Regions from separate parts of the Amycolatopsis thermoflava N1165 genome, predicted to be linked through region 2. Evidence: riboswitches for the same ligand, from Rfam matches in the RefSeq annotation. Region 2 holds a riboswitch; each other region holds the start of a gene.
The links. A riboswitch is a leader RNA that binds a small molecule or an ion and turns the genes downstream of it on or off. The one in region 2 is predicted to bind cobalamin.
Positions count from the first base shown of each region.

Region 1: linked by a shared signal. The riboswitch ahead of nicT (Nickel transporter NicT) and the one ahead of AMYTH_RS0136925 (putative cobaltochelatase) in region 2 are both predicted to bind cobalamin.
Region 3: linked by a shared signal. The riboswitch ahead of AMYTH_RS0143130 (ABC transporter substrate-binding protein) and the one ahead of AMYTH_RS0136925 (putative cobaltochelatase) in region 2 are both predicted to bind cobalamin.

Region 1 is NZ_KI421511.1:7,015,269-7,017,521, reverse strand. Features, by position in the region: gene nicT (Nickel transporter NicT) at 1-975, opposite strand, end outside; cobalamin riboswitch at 1,020-1,189, opposite strand; gene AMYTH_RS0134845 (TetR/AcrR family transcriptional regulator) at 1,236-1,838, opposite strand; gene AMYTH_RS0134840 (DMT family transporter) at 1,907-2,253, shown strand, end outside.
Region 2 is NZ_KI421511.1:7,437,489-7,439,741, reverse strand. Features, by position in the region: gene AMYTH_RS0136925 (putative cobaltochelatase) at 1-1,090, opposite strand, end outside; cobalamin riboswitch at 1,150-1,287, opposite strand; gene AMYTH_RS0136920 (bifunctional cobalt-precorrin-7 (C(5))-methyltransferase/cobalt-precorrin-6B (C(15))-methyltransferase) at 1,288-2,253, shown strand, end outside.
Region 3 is NZ_KI421511.1:8,663,527-8,665,779, forward strand. Features, by position in the region: gene AMYTH_RS0143120 (sulfite exporter TauE/SafE family protein) at 1-294, shown strand, start outside; S-adenosyl-L-homocysteine riboswitch at 314-389, shown strand; gene AMYTH_RS0143125 (MOSC domain-containing protein) at 403-1,035, shown strand; cobalamin riboswitch at 1,025-1,206, shown strand; gene AMYTH_RS0143130 (ABC transporter substrate-binding protein) at 1,271-2,253, shown strand, end outside; gene AMYTH_RS0143135 (iron chelate uptake ABC transporter family permease subunit) at 2,251-2,253, shown strand, end outside.

The DNA of each region.
Region 1 (2,253 bases), 420 kb from region 2:
CAACCCGACGACGATGTAGCCGACGCTGTCGAGGTCGATGTCCGCGATCCAGTCGACCAGCGCGCCCGACCAGCCCAGGTCGTCCCTGGCGACACCGACCAGCTCGATCGTGCCGATGACCAGCGCCACCGCGACGGACAGGCCGGTGATCGTGAGGTTGTAGTAGATCTTGCGGACCGGGTTGGCGAACGCCCAGTTGTAGGCGAAGTTCATGAATGTGCCGTCGAGCGTGTCGAACAGGCTCATCCCGGCGGCGAACAGCAGCGGCAGGCACAGGATCGCGTACCAGGGCAGGCCGGCGGCCGCGCCGGACCCGGCGAGCGCCAGCAGCAGCACCTCGGTGGCGGTGTCGAACCCGACGCCGAACAGCAGCCCGACCAGGTACATCTGACCCGGGCGGCGGATCGAGCGGGTGAGCCTGCCGAGGAAACGGTTGACGAACCCGCGCGAGTCGAGCCGCGCCTCCAGCTCGGCCTCGTCGAAGCGGCCGCGGCGCAGCTCACGCCACACCTTCCAGATGCCGACCAGCGCGACCAGGTTCAGGATGCCGATCAGGTACAGGAACCCGCCGGACGCGCCGGTGGAGATCACGCCGAGCACCCGGTGCGCCGACGAGCCGTCCTCGGTCCAGCTCAGGATGCCCTTCGCGCCGATCGCGACGAGCACCGCCAGCACGACGACCACGGTGGAGTGCCCGAGCGCGAACCAGAACCCGACCGAGACCGGGCGCTGGCCCTCGGCCATCAGCTTGCGGGTGGTGTTGTCGATCGCGGCGATGTGGTCGGCGTCGAACGCGTGCCGCATGCCGAGCGTGTACGCCGTCAGCCCGAGCCCGAAGCCGAACACCTGCGCGCCGACGGCGTAGTGCCCGGGCACCACGAGCAACGCGAGTATCCCGAAGGCGACCGCGTGCAACACGACGATCGCCAGCAGCAACAGGCCCGTGCGGTAGGTGTCCTGCCTGCGCCAGGACATGGTGGGTGAAGTCCCCATGGAGACCGCCTTCCAGCACCTCGTGGATGGTCCAACGTGCCGTGGCCGGTCTCCTGGCTTCGGATCGACATCCGCGGCCCGCCTTCCCGGACTCGCGTCCAGTGGCTGTCCCGGGCCGGGACTTCCCGTTCACAGTGGCGAGGGCCGCGCCGGTTTCACACCGGACTTCCCGAGCACCACGGCCCGCTCACGGTACGTTTCGGCCTCGCGGCGGGGCAAGGGCCATCCCGGTGACCGGCGCCCTACCGACGGGACGCCGAGTTGTGCTGCGCCGCCGTGGCTTCGTCCACCAGCGACTTCGCGACGCGCTTGGCCGTGGCCACCGCCGTCGGCGCCACGTCCAGCGACGCCGCGACCGTCGCGCCCTCGACCAGGACGAGCAGCGCCTCCGCCAGCCGCGCCGGGTTCCGCGCGCCCGCGTCCACTGCCAAGTCCCGCAGGTAGCCCAGCAACCACTGCTTCGACGCGGCGATCACCTGCCGGCCCGGGTGGTCGGGCGACGGCAGTTCGGCGTGCGCGTTGACGAACGCGCAACCACGCGTGTTCTCGATGTCGAGCCAGTCGGCGAGCGCGTCGAACACCTTGAGCAGCTTCTGGGCCGGAGTCGTCCGCGGGCCGGCGAAGGAGCGCACCCGCTCCCGCCACCGCTCGTCCCGGCGGCGCAGGTAGAGCGCGACCAGATCGGCCTTGGAACCGAACCGGTCGTACAGGGTCTTCTTGGTGACCCCGGCCTCGGCGGCGATCGTGTCCACGCCGATCGCGTGGATCCCGTTGTCGTAGAACAGTTTCCCGGCGACCGTGAGGATCCGTTCGGCGGCCGGGGTCAGCGGCTTGTCCGTCTCCACGACTTGACAGTACACCGACCGGTATAGCTACCGTGGACTATACAGACCGGTATACTCAGGGAGGGTGCATGCGGGGGAACGTCGTCGCCGGAAGCGGTTTCGTGCTGTTCTGGAGCTCCGGGTTCGTCGGCGCCACGCTGGGCGCCAGGTCCGGCGGCGCGGTGTCCCTCCTGGCCTGGCGGTTCCTCGCCGCGGGGCTGCTGCTCGGCGTGTGGTGGGTGGTCCGGCGGCGCTCGATGCGGCCGCGGGACGCCGCGATCCAGGCCGGCCTCGGCGTGCTCTCCCAGGGCGCGTACCTGTACTGCGTGTACGCGGCGGCCGACCTCGGCGTCGCCGCCGGGACGTCCGCGCTGATCGCGGCGCTGCAGCCGATCGTCGGGGTGGTGCTGAGCCAGTTCGTGCTGGGCGAGCGCGC
Region 2 (2,253 bases):
CGTTCTGCTGCCCCTGCGGGGTTTCGGCCGGGGCGTCGGAACCCGAGCCGGGGCCGTCGTCGTCCGGCGGACCGGGGTCCTCCGGCGGCTCGGCGTCGCGCAGCGCCTGTTCCAGCTGCTCCTCGTCGATCCCGGGCGCGTCGAACGGGTTGCGGCGGCGCCGGTGCGGCAACGCGAGCCGCGCCGCGACGCGGATGTCCTCTGTGGACACATCGGTGCGCCCGCTCCACGCCGCGTGGGCGACCGCGGTGCGGGCGGTGACGATGTCCGCGCGCATCCCGTCGACCTCGAACGCCGCGCACACCTCGGCGATCTGCCGCAACGCCTCGTCGCTCAGCTCGACCGACGGCAGGAGCTTCTGCGCCGCCGCGATCTCGGCCGCGAGCTGGGCGTCGGTGTCCTCGAACCGCGCGGCGAACGCGTCCGGGTCCGCCTCGTAAGCCAGCCGACGGCGGATCACCTCGGCGCGCTGCTCCGGATCGCGGCTCGCGGCCACCTCGACGGTCAGCCCGAACCGGTCGAGGAGCTGCGGCCGCAGCTCGCCTTCCTCCGGGTTCATGGTGCCGATCAACACGAACCGCGCCGCGTGCGACACCGACACGCCCTCGCGCTCGACGGTCGCGCGGCCCATCGCCGCCGCGTCGAGCAGCGTGTCGACCAGGTGGTCGTGCAGCAGGTTGACCTCGTCGACGTAGAGCAGGCCGCGGTGCGCGGCGGCGAGCAGGCCGGGCTGGAAGTCGGTGACGCCTTCGGTCAGCGCGCGTTCCAGGTTGAGCGACCCGATCACGCGGTCCTCGGCCGCGCCGACCGGCAGCTCGACCAGCCGCGCCGGGCGGCGGACCGCGCGCGTGCCGTGGGGCGCGTCGGGGCAGTTCGGGTCGGGCGCGGCGGGGTCGCAGGAGAACCGGCAGCCCTCGACGACGTCGACCTCGGGCAGCAGGCCGGCCAGCGCGCGCACCATCGTGGACTTCGCGGTGCCCTTCTCGCCGCGCACCAGCACGCCGCCGATGGCCGGGGAGATCGCCGAGAGCACCAGTCCGAGCCGGAGGTCCGGCATCCCGACGACGGCGGTGAACGGATACGGCCTCAAGCGAACTCCTTCGCCACGCGCGGGTGTCCTCGCCCGCCTGAACAGGGCACGTGCCGGGCACGTAACGGCCGCCGAAGCTCTGGCTCCCGGCCCGCGGGCCGGTCACAGTGGCGGGACCGCCCCGGAATCGCACCGGGTTCCTGCGGCGACCGTCCCCAGGATCATCGCATACGGTCAGCCCCGTGAGGATCGTCGTTGTGGGTGTCCCGGCCGACGGGTGGGCCGGGCTGACCGAGCCCGCGCGCGCCGAGATCGCGGCGGCCGAGGTGCTGTTCGGCGGCCGCCGCCAGCTCGACCTGGTGCCGCTCGACGTGCCGAAAGTGGCGTGGCCGAGCCCGCTGCTGCCCGCGCTGGACGGCCTGTTCGCCGAGCACGCCGGACGCCGGATCGGCGTGCTGGCCAGCGGGGATCCGCTGCTGTCCGGCATCGGGACGACGCTGGTCAGGCGGTTCGGCGCGGAGCACGTGCGGATCGTGCCCGCGGTGTCGTCGGTCGCGCTCGCGCGGGCCAGGATGGGCTGGTCCGCGGAGGAGACCGAGGTGGTCAGCGTCGTCGGCCGCAGCGTGCACCGGGTGAGCCGCGCGCTCGCACCGGGGGCGCGGCTGGTGGTGCTCAGCTCCGACGGCGGCACGCCCGCGGAACTCGCCGAGGTGCTGGTGGCAAGGGGTTTCGGCGAGAGCAAACTCACGGTGCTGGAGCAGCTCGGCGGTCCGGCCGAGCGCCGCGTCGAAGGTTTCGCGCGAGACTGGTCACACCCGGCGGGCGACCCGTTGAACGTCGTCGCTGTCGAGTGCTCAGGCCCGGCGTTGCCGGCCCTGCCCGGGCTGCCGGACGACGCCTTCGAACACGACGGGCAGATCACCAAGCGGGACCTGCGGGCGAGCGCGCTGGCCCGGCTCGCGCCGGTGCCCGGCGAGCTGCTGTGGGACGTCGGCGCGGGCGCCGGCAGCGTCGGGATCGAGTGGTCGCGGGCACATCCGGCGAACCGCGCGATCGCCGTCGAGCGCAGTGCGGAACGGGCCGCGCGGATCCAGCGCAACGCGGACCGGCTGGGGGTGCCAGAGCTGCGGGTCGTGACGGGTGCGGCGCCCGAGGTCCTGGCCGACCTGCCCACGCCCGACGCGGTGTTCGTCGGCGGCGGTCTGGCGTCGCTGGACGTCTGC
Region 3 (2,253 bases), 1.2 Mb from region 2:
GCCGGGGTGATCATGCTCGCGCTGCTGTCCGCCGCCTGGGCGCAGCCGCTGGCCAGGACGAACGCGGCGAAGAACATCGTGACCGGCGCGGCCAACCTGGTGGCCGCCGTGGTGTTCGCGTTCACCGGCTCGGTGCTCTGGCCCGCGGCGGCGGCCCTGTGCCTCGGTCTGGTCGCCGGCTCCTTCGTGGGACCCGCGGTGGTCCGCCGCCTGCCCGCGGCCCCGCTCCGGGTCGCGATCGCGCTGGCGGGCATGGGCCTGGCCGTCACGCTGGCCTGGCAGGCCTGGAGCTAGAAGTGCTACCTTCGCGGGCGGTGCCGAGAGGCGCTGCGACGGGCCCGGCCCGCCACGCTCGGCACCGTCTCCCGCAGCAAGGGCGCCTTCTCACCCGAGGAGGCGCAGATGCTCGTCGGACACCTCGCCGCGATCTTCCGCTACCCCGTCAAGTCCATGGCCGCGCAAGCACTGGACGAGGCCGCCGTCTCCTGGCACGGCCTCGACGGTGACCGGCGCTGGGCGTTCGTCCGGCCGGGCCAGGAGTCGAACGGCTTCCCCTGGCTCACCATCCGCAGGCGCAACGACCTCGTCCGCCACCAGGTCGTCGGCGAGTCCCAGGTTCGCACCCCGGACGGCAGGCTGCACGACGTCACCGATCCCGCGCTCGCCGCGGAACTGGGCGCCGCGCGCGTCCAGAAACTCGACCGCGGCACGTTCGACAGCGCGCCGTTGTCCCTGATCACCACCCGCAGCGCCGGTGCCGAGCCGCTGCGCTTCCGCCCCAACCTCCTGATCGACACCGACGTGCCCGAGGAGGACTGGATCGGCCGCACGCTCCGCATCGGCACCACCCGCATCCGGGTCGACCGCCGCGACCGGCGCTGCGTGGTCGTCAACGTCGATCCGCGCACCGGCCGGCGCGACCCGGCCGTCCTGCGCCGCATCGCCCGCGAGCACGACATGTGCCTCGGCGTCTACGGGTCCACTGTGGAACCGGGCACGGTCGGGGCCGGGGACGAGGTCGTCGTGCTAGCGTGAGCGCGCCAGTCGTGCCCCGCGAGGGGCCAGGGAATCCGGTGCGAATCCGGAACTGACGCGCAGCGGTGAGCGGCGACGGGCGGGACAACGGCCACTGGACCACGCGGTCCGGGAAGGCGTTCCGCCCGGACGACCCCGAGTCCGAAGACCTGCTGGCACCCCCGCCACGGGGGAGACCGCCGGACCGGGCTCCGCGCATGAGCCCTCGACGCTAGGGGCCGCTGTGCGCCGATCGATGACCTTCCCACTGCTCGCCGCCGTGCTGGCGCTGACCGGGTGCGCGAGCGCCACCCCCTCCGGGGCCACCGCGGCGGTGGTCGTGGACAACTGCGGCCACCAGGTCCGCGTGCCGGAACCGCCGCGGCGGGCGGTCGCGCTCAACCAGGGCGCGGCGGAGATCATGCTGTCCCTCGGCCTCGCGGACCGCATGGCAGGCACCGCCACCTGGACCGATCCCGTGCTGCCGCACCTGGCCGCGGACAACGCCAAGGTGCCCCGGCTCGCCGAGAACTACCCGTCGTTCGAGACCGTGCTCGCCGCCGAGCCGGACTTCGTCGCCGCCTCGTTCGGCGCCATCCTCGGCAAGGGCGGCGTCGCGACCCGCGAGCAGTTCGAGCAACTCGGGGTGCCCGCCTACCTGTCGCCGACCGAATGCGCCAAGGACACCAGCGGCGGCGGCGACGGCACGCGCACCGAAACGCTGACCATGGACGCCGTCTACACCGAGATCCGGGACCTCGCGCGGATCTTCGGCGTCGAGGACCGCGGCGAACAGCTGGTCACCAGCCTGCAGGAACGGATGCGGGCGGTCGCGGGCGCCGGTGCGAACGCCCGGCTGATGTTCTGGTTCGCCAACTCCGAAGCCCCCTACCTGGCGGGTTGCTGCGGCGCGCCCGGCATCATCACGACGACCGTGGGCGCCCGCAACGTCTTCGACGACACGCGCGAGGAGTGGCCGCAGATCAACTGGGAGACGGTCGCCGAACGCGACCCGGACGTGATCGTCCTCGGCGACCTCACCCGCCGTTCGCAGACCGCGGAGAACGCCGCTGCCAAGATCGCGTTCCTGGAGTCGCACCCGGTGACCCGCGACCTGGCCGCGGTGCGGAACAAGCGGTACGTGCTGTTGTCCGGGCAGGCGATGAACCCGACGCTGCGCACCGTGGACGGCGCCGAGCAGGTCGCCGCGGCGCTGCGCGGGTTCGGGTTTGCCAGGTG